3 regions of the Nocardioides sp. HDW12B genome follow, and region 3 is predicted to be linked to each of the others. Evidence: predicted binding sites of a transcription regulator. Region 3 holds the regulator's gene; each other region holds the start of a gene.

The links. The regulator HrcA, encoded in region 3, represses chaperone genes, less so after heat shock. The targets are predictions, from matches to a motif close to TTGGCACTCGNNNNNNNCGAGTGCCAA.
Region 1: groL (chaperonin GroEL) is a predicted target of HrcA. The motif match lies at 3,355-3,381, and genes of this name have one in related genera.
Region 2: groES (co-chaperone GroES) is a predicted target of HrcA. The motif match lies at 2,521-2,547, and genes of this name have one in related genera.

The regions. Positions count from the first base shown of each region.
Region 1 covers NZ_CP049867.1:322,782-328,339, forward strand. The annotation lists gene G7072_RS01550 (LytR C-terminal domain-containing protein) at 1-442, shown strand, start outside; gene otsB (trehalose-phosphatase) at 495-1,343, shown strand; SAM riboswitch class I at 1,407-1,589, shown strand; gene thrC (threonine synthase) at 1,601-2,866, shown strand; gene G7072_RS01565 (MoaD/ThiS family protein) at 2,897-3,172, shown strand; gene groL (chaperonin GroEL) at 3,566-5,194, shown strand; gene G7072_RS01575 (alpha-ketoglutarate-dependent dioxygenase AlkB) at 5,389-5,558, opposite strand, start outside.
Region 2 covers NZ_CP049867.1:622,264-627,821, reverse strand. The annotation lists gene G7072_RS02995 (glycosyltransferase family 2 protein) at 1-120, opposite strand, end outside; gene groL (chaperonin GroEL) at 273-1,901, opposite strand; gene groES (co-chaperone GroES) at 2,034-2,330, opposite strand; gene G7072_RS02980 (SAM-dependent methyltransferase) at 2,573-3,982, shown strand; gene G7072_RS02975 (LysE family translocator) at 3,979-4,626, shown strand; gene G7072_RS02970 (SigE family RNA polymerase sigma factor) at 4,815-5,414, shown strand; gene G7072_RS02965 (hypothetical protein) at 5,411-5,558, shown strand, end outside.
Region 3 covers NZ_CP049867.1:1,108,677-1,114,234, reverse strand. The annotation lists gene G7072_RS05315 (Gmad2 immunoglobulin-like domain-containing protein) at 1-312, shown strand, start outside; gene G7072_RS05310 (16S rRNA (uracil(1498)-N(3))-methyltransferase) at 600-1,340, opposite strand; gene dnaJ (molecular chaperone DnaJ) at 1,337-2,533, opposite strand; gene hrcA (heat-inducible transcriptional repressor HrcA) at 2,616-3,638, opposite strand; gene G7072_RS05295 (MBL fold metallo-hydrolase) at 3,792-4,685, shown strand; gene G7072_RS05290 (DUF3097 domain-containing protein) at 4,751-5,558, shown strand, end outside.

The sequences.
Region 1 (5,558 bases), 790 kb from region 3:
CGCGGCCGCCGTGCTCATGGCCGGCGTCGCCTTCTTCGTGACGGACCCCGCGACCCCGGACGGGGACCAGGCCGTCCTGGTCACGGCTCCTGCGCCGACCGAGGCGCCGGTCGTGCTCGACCCGACCACGGTCGAGAAGGAGAAGAAGAAGACGCCCCCGCCGGTGCAGCGCGGTGAGGTCTACGTCAGCGTCTACAACAACTCGAACATCACCGGCCTGGCCGGCACCACGGCCTCGCGCATCGGCGGCGCCGGCTGGCAGGTCACCGGCTCGGACAACTGGTACGGCACGATCCCGGCCACCACCATCTACTTCCCGCCCCGGTTCCAGGACGCCGCCGAGCTGCTGTCCAAGGACCTCGGCATCACCCGCGTCCTGCCGGCCGTCGACCCCATGTCGATGGACCGGCTCACGGTGATCCTCACCTCCGACTTCGCCTGACCCGCCCCGGCGCCCTCGTGAGGTCGCCGGCCGCCTCTGGTTGAGTTCTCCCATGGACTTCGCCAGCGGTCTCTCCCAGCGTCGGTACGACGAGCTCGTCACGAGCGCGGAGCGCGCCGTCGTGGGCCTCGACTTCGACGGCACCCTCGCCCCCATCGTCGAGGACCCCAAGGACGCCCACATCCACCCCGACGCCGGAGCGGCCCTGGTCGAGCTCGCGCCGCTCGTGGAGGCGGTCGCGGTGGTGACCGGGCGTCCGGTGCGCCAGGCGGTGTCGCTCGGCGAGCTCGACGAGATCGGCGCGCAGGTCGCTGAGGGGGGCGGCGAGTTCCTGGTGCTGGGCCACTACGGCAACGAGAGGTGGTCGGCGCGGGACCGCCGGGTCATCTCGCCGCGCCCGCCCAAGGGCCTGGCCACGCTCATGTCCGAGCTGCCGGACCTGCTGCGCCGCCACGGCCTCGGCGAGGCCCACATCGAGTCCAAGGGCGGCCTCGCGGTCGCCGTCCACACCCGCCGCATGGACGACCCCGACGGCGCCCAGGAGACGCTCACCCCGATCCTCGAGAAGGCAGCACGCAGCCACGGCCTGGTCACCGAGCCCGGGCGGATGGTGGTGGAGGTCCGCGCCTCCGGCATGGACAAGGGCAGCGCCGTGCGCAGCCTGCAGAAGCAGCTGCACGCCGACGCGATGGTCTTCGTCGGCGACGACCTCGGCGACCTCGAGGCCTTCGACGCGGTGGCCGACCTGCGCCGTCGGGGGATGGTGGGCTTCCTGGTCTGCTCCGGCTCCGACGAGCAGCAGGCGCTCGTGGACAAGGCGGACCTCGTCGTCGACGGCCCGGACGGGGTCGTCGCCTTCCTCCACCAGCTCGCCGCCGACGTCGCTCGTCCCGCTGGTTGAGACAGGGGTCCGGATGCCGGACACGATGTGCGGATCTCCGGCGCGCTCCCTAGGCTTGCTCACAGCTCATCGAGAGGGGCAGAGGGACACGGCCCGTCGAAGCCCCGGCAACCCGCCACGGCAGTCATCCCCCGGATGACTTCCTCCGAGGAGCCAGAACGACCCCCTGACGGTCGCGCTGGCCCGTCGTGGTCACGGTGCTACATCCGTCCCGAGGCGAAAGACGCCGATCGGGGAAGATGAGAAGGAGGAATCCTTTGAGCGCATCAGTGATCGAGCCCACCACCCTGCGGAGCGGTGCTTTCGGGCACGCCACCGGCCTCGTGTGCCGCGAGTGCCGCGCCGAGCAGCCCCTCGGGCCGTTCTACGCCTGCCAGGAGTGCTTCGGCCCCCTGGAGATCGGCTACGACTTCCCGCAGGTCACCCGCGAGCAGATCGAGGCGGGCCCCAAGAACATCTGGCGCTACCAGCCGCTGCTGCCGGTGCCCTCGGACATCTCGCTGTCGCCGAACATGGAGCCCGGCTACACCCGCCTGCTCAAGGCCGGCAACCTCGGGCGCGAGCTCGGCCTGCGCAGCCTCTGGGTCAAGGACGACTCCGGCAACCCGACGCACTCCTTCAAGGACCGCGTCGTCGCCGTCGCCCTCTCGGCCGCCCGCGAGCTCGGCTCCAAGGTCTTCGCGTGCCCCTCGACGGGCAACCTGGCCAACGCGGTCGCCGCAGCCGGCGCCCGGGCGGGCATCCGCACGGTCGTCTTCATCCCGCACGACCTCGAGCCGGCCAAGATCCAGATGACCGCGGTGTACGGCGGCTCGCTGGTCGCCGTGCGCGGCAACTACGACGACGTCAACCGGCTGGCCTCCGAGATCGCCGGCGAGGAGGAGGGCTGGGCGTTCGTGAACGTCAACGTCCGCCCCTACTACGCCGAGGGCTCCAAGACGCTCGCCTTCGAGGTCGCCGAGCAGCTCGGCTGGCGCATCCCCGACCAGGTCGTCGTCCCGGTCGCCAGCGGCTCGCAGCTGACCAAGATCGACAAGGGCTTCCAGGAGCTCATCAGGCTCGGTCTCGTCGAGGACACGCCGTACAGGATCTTCGGGGCGCAGGCGAACGGCTGCTCGCCGGTCAGCGCCGCCTTCAAGGACGGCCGCGACGTCGTACGCCCGGTGAAGCCGGACACGATCGCCAAGAGCCTCGCGATTGGCAATCCCGCCGACGGGCCGTATGTTCTCGACGTCACTCGCCGTACGGGCGGCACGGTGGAGGACGTCACGGACGACGAGGTCCGTGACGGGATCGCGCTCCTGGCGCGCACCGAGGGGGTCTTCGCGGAGACCGCCGGGGGCGTCACCGTGGGCACGTTGAAGAAGCTGGTGGAGACCGGGCAGCTCGACCCGGACGCCGAGACCGTCGTCTTCAACACCGGTGACGGCCTCAAGACCCTCGACGCGGTCGCCGGTCGTGTGGGCCCGACTGCAACGATCGACCCGTCGTACACCGAATTCCTGTCCACCGGCCTGGCCTGAACCGGCCGACCACGCTGCCCGAGGAGCACCATGAGCGTCCACGTCCGTGTCCCCACCATCCTGCGCACCTACACCGGAGGCGACTCCGAGGTGTCCGCCGAGGGTGGGACGCTGGCCGAGGTCCTGGAGAGCCTGGACGGCTCCTACCCGGGGATCCGCGCACGCATCGTCGACGAGACCGGCGAGCTGCGCCGCTTCGTCAACGTCTACGTCGGCAACGACGACGTCCGCTTCCTGGAGGGGCTCGGCACCGAGACCCCCTCGGGAGCGCAGATCTCGGTCATCCCGGCCGTCGCCGGGGGCTGAGCGCCACCCGCAGGACCTGCGGGCCGCACGGACACAAGAGGCCGGAGAAGCGCTCGCGCGCTTCTCCGGCCTTGCCCCGTCGCACCCACGAGGTGCTGACGAACATAGGGCGGCGCGGCAGGAGCGTCAACGGGCGCCGGCGGCGCCCGGGTCCGGTCCAGACCGTCGCGGTCCCGACGCGTCTTGCACTCGTCTGGGGCGAGTGCTAAACATTGATTAGCACTCTCCCTAGGAGAGTGACAGCACGACATCGCACCACACAGCACCACCGGGCCGGGGAGACGAGGTCCACCAGCGCCGACGGGAAGGGTTCGTCGGGTCAGCCGGACCGTCCGTCGCGGGCGTCCTCCTCAGTCCATTCCCCCGACTTCACGCGAAGGAATCGCAGGAGTTATGCCGAAGCTCATCGCTTTCAACGAGGAAGCCCGACGCGGCCTGGAGCGTGGCATGAACACGCTCGCTGACGCCGTCAAGGTGACCCTCGGTCCCAAGGGACGCAACGTCGTCCTGGAGAAGAAGTGGGGCGCCCCCACGATCACGAACGACGGTGTCTCGATCGCCAAGGAGATCGAGCTCGAGGACCCCTACGAGAAGATCGGCGCCGAGCTGGTCAAGGAGGTCGCGAAGAAGACCGACGACGTCGCCGGTGACGGCACGACGACGGCCACCGTCCTGGCCCAGGCGATGGTCCGCGAGGGCCTGCGCAACGTCGCGGCCGGCGCCAACCCGATGGCCCTCAAGCGCGGGATCGAGGCGGCCGTCGAGGCCGTCTCCAGCCAGCTGCTGAGCATGGCCAAGGACATCGAGACCAAGGAGCAGATCGCTTCGACCGCCTCGATCTCCGCGGCTGACCCCCAGGTCGGCGAGATCATCGCCGAGGCCATGGACAAGGTCGGCAAGGAAGGCGTCATCACCGTCGAGGAGAGCAACACCTTCGGGCTCGACCTCGAGCTCACCGAGGGCATGCGCTTCGACAAGGGCTTCCTGTCGCAGTACTTCATGACCGACCCCGAGCGCATGGAGACGGTTCTCGAGGACGCCTACGTCCTCATCGCGAACCAGAAGATCTCCAACGTCAAGGACATGCTCCCGGTCCTGGAGAAGGTCATGCAGTCCGGCAAGCCGCTGCTGATCATCGCCGAGGACGTCGAGGGCGAGGCCCTGGCCACCCTGGTCGTCAACAAGATCCGTGGCACCTTCAAGTCCGCCGCCGTCAAGGCGCCGGGCTTCGGTGACCGCCGCAAGGCCATGCTGCAGGACATCGCGATCCTGACCGGTGGCCAGGTCATCAGCGAGGACGTCGGCCTCAAGCTCGACACCGCCGGCCTCGAGCTGCTCGGTCAGGCCCGCAAGGTCGTCCTGACCAAGGACGAGACGACCATCGTCGAGGGTTCGGGCGACGCGGAGCAGATCCAGGGCCGCGTCAACCAGATCCGCGCCGAGATCGACAAGTCGGACTCCGACTACGACCGCGAGAAGCTGCAGGAGCGCCTGGCCAAGCTGGCCGGCGGTGTTGCGGTCATCAAGGTCGGCGCGGCCACCGAGGTCGAGCTCAAGGAGCGCAAGCACCGCATCGAGGACGCCGTCCGCAACGCGAAGGCGGCCGTCGAGGAGGGCATCGTCGCCGGTGGCGGCGTGGCGCTGCTGCAGGCCACCGAGGCTGCCTTCGAGAAGCTCGAGCTCTCCGGCGACGAGGCCACCGGCGCGAACATCGTGCGCCAGGCCTCCGAGGCCCCGCTCAAGCAGATCGCGGTCAACGCCGGCCTCGAGGGCGGCGTCATCGTGGAGAAGGTGCGCAACCTGACCCCGGGCCACGGCCTCAACGCCGCGACCGGTGAGTACGTCGACATGGTCGCCGAGGGCATCCTCGACCCGGCCAAGGTCACGCGCTCCGCGCTGCAGAACGCCGCCTCCATCGCGGCGCTGTTCCTCACGACCGAGGCGGTCGTGGCGGACAAGCCCGAGAAGGCCGGAGCCGCCATGCCTGGCGGCGACGGCGGCATGGGCGGCATGGACTTCTGAGTCCCGCCCACCACCAGCACCTCCAGCACCACCCGCAGCACCCGAAGGGCCCCGAGGCGATCCGCCTCGGGGCCCTTCGCCGTGCTGGGGCCCTGTCGGTTTCACTGGGTACCTAGTGATGTTGGCGCTTCCCGAGCGAAACTTCGTTCGGGAAGCGCCGGTTTCACTAGGTACCCAGTGAAACCGACACCCGCTCAGAGCACGCCGCGGGGGCGGAGCTGGACCGAGATCCGTGGGCCGCAGGGGGTGCTGCTCTTGGGCACGGCGTGCTCCCAGGTGCGCTGGCAGGAGCCGCCCATGACGAGCAGGTCGCCGTGGCCGAGCGTGAAGGTCCGGGTCAGTCCGGCGAGCGAGGGGACCGAGT
Region 2 (5,558 bases), 490 kb from region 3:
GCTCGCCTTGACCGTGCTGACGATCACCACGCGCGCGTCCTCGTCGGCTCCCCCACCGGACCCGCCGGACCCGCCGGGCTGACGCGGTCGGGGACGCTTGAGGGAGGGCAGCTCGGGCATGCGCCGCATCCTAGTGACGGGCCGCCCGCTTCTGGTCACTCCCCGCAGCGGGCCCGAAAACAGGTCGATGCCCGCACCGGGAAGGGCTTCCCAGGTGTGGGCATCGACCAGAAACCAGCGGCCGCGTCAGCGGCCCGGCTCACCCGACTCGATCAGTGGCCGTGACCGTGGCCGTGGCCGTGACCACCGGCGGCGGACTCGTCCTCGTCCTCGGGCTTGTCGACGACCAGGGTCTCGGTCGTCAGCAGCATCGCCGCGATGGAGGTGGCGTTGACCAGCGCGGAGCGGGTCACCTTCACCGGGTCCAGGATGCCCTGGCCGATGAGGTCGCCGTACTCCTCGGTGGCGGCGTTGTAGCCGTTGCCGACGCCGGCCTCGCGGACCTTGGCGACGACGACGTAGCCGTTGACGCCACCGTTCTCGGCGATCCAGCGCAGCGGCTCGTCGGCGGCCTTGCGGACCACCTTCACGCCGAACGCCTCGTCACCCTCGAGACCGAGGTCGTCGGAGAGCACCGAGACGGCGTGGACCAGCGCGGAACCGCCGCCGGCGATGATGCCCTCCTCGATCGCGGCGCGCGTCGCGGAGACGGCGTCCTCGATGCGGTGCTTCTTCTCCTTCAGCTCCACCTCGGTGGCGGCGCCCACCTTGACCACGCAGACACCGCCGGCGAGCTTCGCGAGGCGCTCCTGGAGCTTCTCGCGGTCCCAGTCGGAGTCGGTGTTCTCGATCTCGGCCTTGATCTGCGCGACGCGGCCGTTGACCTCGGTGGCGTCACCGGAGCCGTCGACGATCGTGGTGTTGTCCTTGGTGACCACGACGCGGCGGGCCTGGCCCAGCACGTCGAGACCGACCTGGTCGAGCTTGAGGCCGACCTCGGGGGCCACGACCTGCGCGCCGGTGAGGGTCGCGATGTCCTGCAGCATGGCCTTGCGACGGTCGCCGAAGGCGGGAGCCTTCACGGCGGCGGCGTTGAAGGTGCCCCGGATCTTGTTCACGACCAGGGTCGAGAGCGCCTCACCGTCGATGTCCTCGGCGATGATGAACAGCGGCTTGCCGGCCTGCATGACCTTCTCCAGCAGCGGGAGCAGGTCCGAGATGGAGCTGATCTTGCCCTGGTGCAGGAGGATGTAGGGGTCGTCGAGGACGGCCTCCATGCGCTCCGCGTCGGTCACGAAGTACGGCGAGATGTAGCCCTTGTCGAACTGCATGCCCTCGGTGAACTCGAGCTCGGTGCCCATGGTGTTGGACTCCTCGACGGTGATGACACCGTCCTTGCCCACCTTGTCGAAGGCCTCGGCGAGCAGGTCGCCGATGACCGAGTCGCGGCTGGAGACGGTCGCCACGGCGGCCATGTCCTCGCGGGTCTCGACGTCGCGGGCGGCCTCGCGCAGCGCCTCGCTGACGGCGGCGGCGGCCTTGTCCATGCCCCGCTTGAGCGCCATCGGGTTGACGCCCGCGGCCACGGCGCGGATGCCCTGGTGGACCATCGCCTGGGCCAGCACGGTCGCGGTGGTGGTGCCGTCACCGGCAACGTCGTTGGTCTTGGTGGCGACCTCCTTGGTCAGCTGGGCGCCGAGGTTCTCGAACGGGTCGTCCAGCTCGACCTCACGGGCGACGGTCACGCCGTCGTTGGTGATGGTCGGGGCGCCCCACTTCTTGTCGAGGACGACGTAACGGCCCTTGGGACCGAGGGTCACCTTGACGGTGTTGGCGAGGGCGTCGACGCCCCGCTCGAGGGAGCGTCGTGCGCTCTCGTCGAACTCCAGGATCTTCGGCATCGAAGAATCACTGCCTTTCTTGAACTGATCGTGGTGCACGCATGGGTGGAAGGACGACGCCCCAGGGGCCCGGGTGGGCCGCCCGGGGCGGAGTCGGTGGTGCGGTGGTGCGCGAGCTCAGGTCCGGCTGGATCAGCCGATGACGGCGAGCACGTCGCGGGCGCTCAGGATGAGGTACTCCTGGCCGGCGTACTTGACCTCGGTGCCGCCGTACTTGCTGTAGATGACCTTGTCGCCGACGGAGATGTCGAGCGGCACGCGCTCGTCACCGTCGTCGTTGAAGCGACCCGGTCCGACCGCGATGACCTCGCCCTCCTGGGGCTTCTCCTTCGCGGTGTCCGGGATGACCAGGCCGGAAGCCGTGGTCTGCTCGGCGTCGAGCGTCTGGACGAGGATCCGGTCCTCGAGCGGCTTGATGTTGACCGACACGTCGTCGACCTCCCCAATCTTGTTGGTCTGTCTCGTTGTCGAGAGCTGGGTGATCTGGTGCAGCTGGTGGTGCGGGTGGAACGGTGCAGCAAGACTGTCGCCCGGTGGTCGTACGCCGTCGCGGGGGTCGCACGGGCCGGACGATCAGCACTCTCACATCGAGAGTGCCAACACCGAAACTAGTCCGGCGTTAGCACTCGGTCAAGTCGAGTGCCAGACCAGAGTCCTGGGAGGATGCGGGCGTGGACCTGGCGACCTTCGAGCGGCTGCTCACGCCCGCCGGGCGGCGGGTGCTGGCCCTCGCCGAGGAGCTGCACGCCGCGGGCGTCGACGCCCTCCGGGCCGGTGAGCAGGTGCGCCGGCTCGCGCTCGCGGAGCACGCCGACGCGCCGCCGGGAGCCGCGGCCGACCTCGCCGCGGCGGCCACCACGCAGGCGGTGCTGCGGGCCCGCGCGGTGGCGAGGCTCGGACCCGGGGCGGCCCGGCTCCTGCTCACTCCCGACGGCCTCCAGCAGGCCACCCGGCCCGAGATCGCCGACCGCCGGGCGGCCCGCCTGGCCGCGGCGCTGCGGGACGACGCCGGTCCCCACGGTGGTCCCGATGCCACCTCCGAAGCGCCGGCGGTCGCGCCGCCCACCGTCATGGACCTCGGGTGCGGCATCGGCGCCGACCTGCTCGCCCTCGCCCGCGCCCGGCTCGCGGTGGCGGGGGTCGACCTGGACCCGGTCACCGCCGCTGTCGCCGCCGCCAATTTCGCCGCCGCGCCCGCCCACGGCGTCGGCACCCGCGGCGGGGTGACGGTGGCCGACGCCACGACGGTCGACCGTTCGGCGTACGACGCGGTGTTCGTCGACCCGGCCCGGCGCACGGCGCGCGGTCGGACCTTCGACGTCGACGCCTACTCCCCTCCCTGGTCGTTCGTCGAGGAGGTGCTCGCCGGGCCCGTCCCGGCCGTGGTGAAGGTGGCGCCCGGCGTCCCGCACGACCGGATCCCGGCCGGGGTGGAGGCGGAGTGGGTCAGCGTCGACGGGGAGGTCAAGGAGGCCGCGCTGTGGTCGCCGGGCCTGGCGCAGGTCACCCGACGAGCGACCGTGATCCGGACCCGCCGGCGCACGGACCCGGGCGCGGACGCGACGGCCCCCACCCCGGCGTACGACGTGGAGGAGGTCACCGACCGCGACGACCCGGGGCCGGACGCCGTGGGCACCGGCCCCGTGGCGGCGTACCTCCTCGAGCCGGACGGGGCGGTCGTCCGCGCCGGACTGGTCACCGCCGTGGCCGCACTGGTCGGCGGGCACCTGCTCGACGAGCACATCGCCTACGTCGCCGCCGACGGCACGGGCGGGACCGGCGGGACGGGCGGCACGGACTGGCCGCGGGCGCTGCGGCTGGCGCGCGCCTACCGGGTCCAGGAGGAGCTGCCCTACCAGGAGAAGCGGCTGAAGGCCGCGCTGCGCGAGCGCGGCATCGGTCGGCTGACCATCAAGAAGCGGGGCGTCCAGGCCGTGCCCGAGGAGCTGCGCCGGCGGCTCGCGCTCCGCGGCGACGCCGAGGGCACCGTGGTGCTGACCCGGGTGGCCGGCCGGGGCACCGCCCTGCTCGTCGACCCGCTCCCCGCAGACCCCGGAGACGCGGCAGACTGGAGCCCATGACGCTGGTCCCCGCCCACGAGCTGCTCGCCTTCGCGGCGGCGGCCTTCGTGCTGATCGTGATCCCGGGACCGAGCGTGGTGTTCGTGATCGGGCGGGCGCTGGCCTACGGCCGGTCGGTGGCGATCGCCACGGTCGCCGGCAACAGCCTCGGCCTCTTCGTCGTCATGGTGCTCGTGGCGCTCGGGCTCGGGGCGGTGGTCGCCGAGTCGGCGGCGGTGTTCACGGTGGTCAAGCTCGTCGGGGCGGCGTACCTCGTCTGGCTCGGGGTGCAGGCGGTGCGGCACCGCCGCGACCTCCACGTCGACGACCCCGACGCCGCCCGGGCGACGCTGCCCTGGCCGGTCGCGGTGCGGCAGGGCTTCGTGGTCGGCGTGGCCAACCCGAAGGCGTTCATGATCTTCGCCGCCGTGCTGCCGCAGTTCGTCACGCCGACGCTCGGGCGGGTGCCCGTGCAGATGCTGGTCCTCGGGCTGCTCGCGGTCCTCATCGGCGTGGTCTCCGACCTGGTCTGGGCGCTGCTGGCCAGCCGGCTCCGCACGTGGTTCAACGCCTCCCCCGCCCGTGGCCGTCGTCTGACCGCCACCGGCGGGCTGTCGATGATCGGCCTCGGGCTCGCGCTGGCCACCACCGGCCGCCCGGAGTAGCCGGGTAGCCGGGTAGCCGGGCAGCCGGGTCAACCCGCCGCGGGACCGGTGCAACCTTCTGCGACCGGCTCGCGTCTTGGTCGTGTCCGGGCCCCGGACGACGACAGAGAAGCGGAAGGATGGCACCACGCGTGTACGCCGAACCCCAGCCCGCCGTCCTTCCACGGCACGACCTCCAGGAGGTTGAGGTGACCGGACCAGACGTCCCGGCCGCCGGCACGAGCCGTGGCGAGCGACGCGACCAGCGCCGCGACGCCGAGTTCGCCGAGTACATGGCCGCCCGGCAGCCCAGCCTGCTGCGCACGGCGTACCTGCTCTCGGGCGACCGGCACACCGCCGAGGACCTGGTGCAGACGGCCCTGGCCAAGCTCTACCTGAGCTGGGACAAGGTGCAGCAGCGCGAGAGCCTCGACGGCTACGTGCGCCGCATCCTCGTCAACGAGCACAACTCGCTGTGGCGCCGGGCCTGGAAGCGGCAGGAGACCACGGTCTCGCAGATGCCCGACCAGGCCGCCCCGGCGCCGACGGGACGCGACGCGGACCTGTGGGACTTCGTCCAGACGCTGCCGCGCAAGCAACGGGCCGTGGTGGTGCTGCGCTACTACGAGGAGATGTCCGAGGCCGAGACCGCTGCGGCGCTCGGCGTCTCGGTCGGCACCGTCAAGTCCCAGGCCAGCCGGGCCCTCGCCTCGCTGCGCGCCCGGGCCGACGAGATCGCCCCTCACGACGACGACCCTCGGGGCTCGTCCCTCCCCCGCTCCTCCTCCACCCCCCGGGAGACCCGATGAACACCCACGACGAGCTGCCGGGCAGCCTGCGTGGCGCCCTGCAGCGCCGCGCCGACGGCGTCGGCGACGACCACCCCTTCACCCTCGACGACGTCAAGGGCCGCGCCCACGGCATCCGCCGCCGCCGCATCGCGGTGAGCGGGC
Region 3 (5,558 bases):
GCGATGTCGACCCTGGCGCCCGTGTGGGTCACCAGCCCCCAGGACGGCGACACCGTGGGCTCGACCTTCGCCGTCGAGGGCCAGGGCGCGTTCTTCGAGGCGACCGTCTCCTGGCAGCTCCTCGATCCCCCCGGCGAGGTGGTGAAGGAGGGGTTCACCACGGCCCGCGAGTGCTGCGTGATGTCGCCGTACCGCTTCCAGGTCAAGGACGTCGACCCCGGCGACTACACCCTGCGCGTCTACCAGGCCGACACCTCCGGCGAGCCCGGCGCCGTCGAGACCGAGGACACCAAGCGCCTCACCGTCGAGTAGGTGGGGGTGTCGGTTTCACTAGGTACCTGGTGAAACCGGCGCTTCCCGAGCGAAGTTTCGCTCGGGAAGCGCCGGTTTCGCTCGGGAAGCAACCTCCCCAGGCGTACGTCGACCCGGTGCGGCCGGGCGCACCGAACGGTCTGCCACTACCCGCCTGAGCCGGCCGCGTCACGACGTACGTGCGCCGAGACGTGCCAGCTCCCCCGACGAAACTGGCGCTTCCCGAGCGATGTTTCGTTCGGGAAGCGCCGGAGTCACTAGGTACCTGGTGAAACCGACAGGGCCCCTCAGCGCCAGCGAGGGGTGCGGGCGAGGAGCGCGGCCGCGGCGGCGACGCCGGCGGTCGAGGAACGCAGCACCGAGGAGCCCATGCGGAGCGGCTCAGCGCCGACGGCGGAGAACGCCTCGAGCTCCTCGTCGGTGATCCCGCCCTCGGGGCCGACGACGATGACGATCTGCCCGCGGCCCGGCACCGGCACGTCGGCCAGCGGGCCGGACGCCGCCTCGTGCAGCACGACGCGCACCGAGGCGGAGGCGAGGAGCGCCACGACGTCCGCGGTGGTCGCCAGGTCGGCGACCTCGGGGAACCACGAGCGGCGCGACTGCTTGGCCGCCTCGCGGGCCGCCGAGCGCCACTTCGCCAGCGACTTCTCGACCCGGTCGCCCTTCCAGCGGGCGATCGAGCGCGAGGCCGACCACGGCACGATCACGTCGACGCCGACCTCGGTCAGCATCTCCACGGCGAGCTCGCCGCGCTCGCCCTTGGGCAGCGCCTGCACGACGACAAGCCGCGGCATCTCCGCCTGGTGCGCCGCCACCTCGAGCACCGACAGGTCGAGCCAGCCCTTGCCGGCCTCGACGACGCGGCACCGCGCCACGTGGCCGGCCCCGTCGGTCAGCGTGACCTGCTCACCGGCGGCGACGCGGCGTACGACGGCGGCGTGGTGGCCCTCCTCGCCGTCCAGGCGCACCTGCTCCCCCACGCCGGCCGAGCCGACGTCGGGGTGGACGAAGGTCGCCAGGCTCATCGGGGCCCGAACGCGTCGCGCAGGCGGCCGAAGACACCCTTGTGCGAGGAGCTCTCGACCTGGCCGGCCGGCTTCTCCTCGCCGCGCAGCTCGGCGAGACGGCGCAGCAGCTCGGCCTGCTCGTCGTCGAGGCGCGTCGGCGTCTCCACCACCACGCGCACGACGAGGTTGCCGCGGTTGCCCCCGCGCAGCGCGGGCACGCCCTGGCCGGGCATCACGATCTCGGCGCCGGACTGGGTGCCGGGCTTGATCTCGACGGCCAGGTCGACCGGTGGCGGGCCGGAGAACCCGGCCTCGGCGGCCTCGGCGTCCCCGAGGTCGGCCTCCAGCGTCGGCAGCCGCAGGGGTACGCCGAGCGCGGCGGCCGTCATGGGCAGCGTGACCGTGCAGAGCAGGTCCTTGCCGTGCCGGACGAAGACCGGGTGGTCGTTGACCCGCAGCTCGACGTACAGGTCGCCGGCGGGTCCGCCACCCGGGCCGACCTCGCCCTGCTCGGAGAGCTGGACGCGGGTGCCGGCGTCGACGCCGGCGGGGATCTTGACCGTGATCGTGCGGCGCGAGCGGACGCGGCCGTCGCCGGCGCACTCGCGGCACGGCTCGGGGATGAGCTGGCCGTAGCCGCGGCAGGCGGCGCAGGGTCGCATGGTGCGGACCTCGCCGAGCAGCGAGCGCTGCACGTGGAAGGTCTCGCCGCGACCCTGGCAGGTCTCGCACACGACGGGGCGGGTGCCGGGCGCGGTGCCGTCGCCGGAGCAGGTCGAGCAGAGGACCGCGGTGTCGACCTTGAGCTCGCGCGTGGTCCCGAAGGCCGCCTCGGCGAGGTCGATGTCGAGCGAGATCAGCGCGTCCTGGCCGCGACGCACCCGCGGCCGCGGACCGCGTCCCTGGCCGCCCCCGGCTCCGCCGCCGAAGAAGGCGTCCATGATGTCGGTGAACGAGAAGCCCGCCCCGGCCCCGGCGCCGCCGAACCCGCCGAAGCCGCTCTCGCCGCCGCCGAGGTCGTACTGCCGCCGCTTCTGCGGGTCGGACAGGATCTCGTAGGCGCGGCTGACGTCCTTGAACCGCTCCTGCGTCGCCGGGTCGGGGTTGACGTCGGGGTGCAGCTCGCGCGCGAGCTTGCGGTAGGCCTTCTTGATGGTCGTCTCGTCCGCGTCGCGGGCGACACCGAGGACCTCGTAGGGGTCGTGACTCACTCAGAACTCTCAGACACGTCGTAGGTGAAGGGACAGCGGACCAGGCACGGCGTACGGCGACCGGGGGCCGCCGAGGTGGCCGTCATGCCTCGTCGAGGATCTTGGACAGGTAGTGCGCGACCGCCCGGACGCTGGCCATGGCGCCGGGGTAGTCCATGCGGGTCGGACCCAGCACCCCCATGGTGCCCAGCGACTCGACACCGGGGCCGTAGCCGCTGGCCACGACCGAGGTCGAGACCAGGCCCTCGTGGGGCACCTCGTGGCCGATCCGGACCGTCAGCGCCGAGGGCGAGCTGGCCTCGCCGAGCAGCTTGAGCAGCAGCACGTGCTCCTCGAGCGCCTCGAGCAGCGGACGGATCGTCACGTCGAAGCCGTCGCCGAAGCGGGCCAGGTTGGCGGTGCCGCCGACCATCACCCGCTCGTCGGAGCGGTGGTCGCTCATGGCCTCGACCAGCGCCGCGACGACCACGCTCAGCACCGGCCGGTCGGCCTTGTCGAACGTGCCCGGCAGCGCGGCGAGCTTCTCGGTGGCGTCGGCGATGCGCTCGCCCATCACCGCGCGGTTGACCGCGCGGCGGAAGGAGCCGACCTGTTCGTCGTCGAGGGTGACGGGCAGCTCGACGACGCGCTGCTCGACACGGCCGGTCGACAGGATCAGCACCAGCAGCATGCGGGTGGCGCTGAGGGTGACCATCTCGACGTGGCGCACGGTCGAGCGCGACAGGGTCGGGTACTGCACGATCGCGACCTGCCGCGTCAGCTGGGCCAGCAGCCGCACCGAGCGGGCCACGACGTCGTCGAGGTCGACCGCGCCCTCGAGCAGCGTGGTGATGGCGCGGCGCTCGGCCGTCGAGAGCGGCTTGATGGCGCTCAGCCGGTCGACGAAGACGCGGTAGCCCTTGTCGGTCGGGATCCGCCCGGCGCTGGTGTGGGGCTGAGCGATGAGCCCCTCCTCCTCCAGCGCAGACATGTCGTTGCGCACCGTCGCCGGGGACACCCCGAGCTGGTGGCGCTCGACCAGCGACTTCGAGCCGACGGGCTCCTGGGTGGAGACGTAGTCCTGCACGATCGCGCGGAGGACGGCCAGCTTGCGCTCCTCGACCATGGCTCCTCCTCGCTCCTCGTTGGCACTCACATCTCGCGAGTGCCAATCCTAACGCGCGGGGCGCCCGGAGGCAGGTCCGCAGCGTGTGGTCCAGCCCTCGTGCCGACCTCCGGGCACCTCTGCCCGACCCGTGCCCGACCTACAGTGGCGGCCATGGCCTCCCCCCAGCGCTACGTCCGGCAGCTGACCGAGATCGCCGACCGTGTCTGGGTGGTCCACCACGAGTGGATGGAGCTCAACGTCACGGTCGTCGCCGGCGAGCGCGGCCTGGCGGTCATCGACACGCTGGGCTCCGGGGCCGCGGCCGCCGGGCTCGTCGAGGACCTCCGGTCGCTGCCGTACGCCGAGCGCGGGCTGGTCGCGGCGGTCAACACCCACGAGCACTGGGACCACGTCCTGGGCAACGCGACGCTGCGCGGGACGTGGCCGGACACCGCCCTGCACGCCCACGAGGAGGCGGCGGCCCGGACCCAGGAGGCGGCCGAGCGGGTCAAGGGCTACTTCCGCGACGACCCGGACGACCCCTACGGCCCGGACGTGCTGGAGACCGACGTCCTGTCGGCAGAGACCGTGTTCAGCTCGGTCGGGGTCGTCGACCTCGGCGACCGGGTCCTGGAGCTGATGCACCCCGGGCGCGGCCACACCGGCGGCGACCTGGTCGTGCGCATCGGCGACGTCGACCTCGTCGTCTTCGGTGACCTGGTCGAGGAGGCCGGCCCGCCGGCGTACGGGGCGGACTCGTTCCCCCTCGAGTGGGCCGCGACCCTGGACACCGCCATCGGCCTGACGACGGAGTCGACCACGGTCGTGCCCGGTCACGGGGCGGTGGTGCCGCGCTCGTTCGTCACCGACCAGCGCGGCGACATCACGGCGGTGGCGGAGAACATCCGCGCCGCGGCCGCCCAGGGGCTGAGCGTCGAGGAGACGCTGCGCGACGCTGAGTGGCCGTTCCCCGCCGAGGGGCTCGAGCACGCCGTACGCCGCGGCTTCGCGCAGCTGCCTGCCCCCGTCACCCCCGGCTCGGCGCGCCAGCTCCCGCTGGCCTGACCGCCCACGGAGCCCCCGGCGCGTCCGCGCGACCGGCCCGCGCGAGTCGCCGTAGCGTTCGCACCATGTCCCACGACCGCTACGGCTCCGACGTGCTCACCGACGACTGGCGCAGGCCCAAGAAGGGCCGCTCCGTCGACACCCCGGCGGAGAAGGGCATGGTCGTCGAGGACGCCACGACCGGGTTCTGCGGCGAGATCGTCAAGGTCGACCGCGACATCGGCACCGTCACGCTCGAGGACCGGCGCAACCGCCGCAAGGTGTTCCCCCTCGGTCCCGGCTTCCACCTCGACGGCAAGCCCGTCACCCTCCGCCCGCCGGTCCGCAGCGGCCCGGCGGCCCCGACGCGCACGGCGTCGGGCTCGATGGCGGTCCAGGGCGCGAAGGCCCGCGTCGCGCGCGCCAGCCGGATCTACGTCGAGGGCCGGCACGACGCCGAGCTCGTCGAGAAGGTCTGGGGCGAGGACCTGCGGCTCGAAGGTGTGGTGGTGGAGTACCTCGGCGGCGTCGACGACCTGGGCTCGCACCTCAAGGACTTCGGCCCGGGCCCTGGCCGGAAGGTCGGCGTGCTGGTCGACCACCTGGTGGCGGGGTCGAAGGAGAGCCGCATCGCGGACGCCGTACGCCGCGGGCCGAACGGCGCGCACGTGCTGATCGTCGGCCACCCCTACGTCGACGTCTGGCAGGCGGTGAAGCCGCAGCGCCTCGGTCTCGAGACGTGGCCCGCCGTGCCGCGGACGATGGAGTGGAAGCACGGCATCTGCACCCACCTCGGCTGGCCGCACCGCACGCAGGCCGACGTCGCCCAGGCCTGGAAGCGCATCCTCGGGACCGTGCGGTCCTACGCCGACCTCGAGCCGGCCCTCCTCGGCC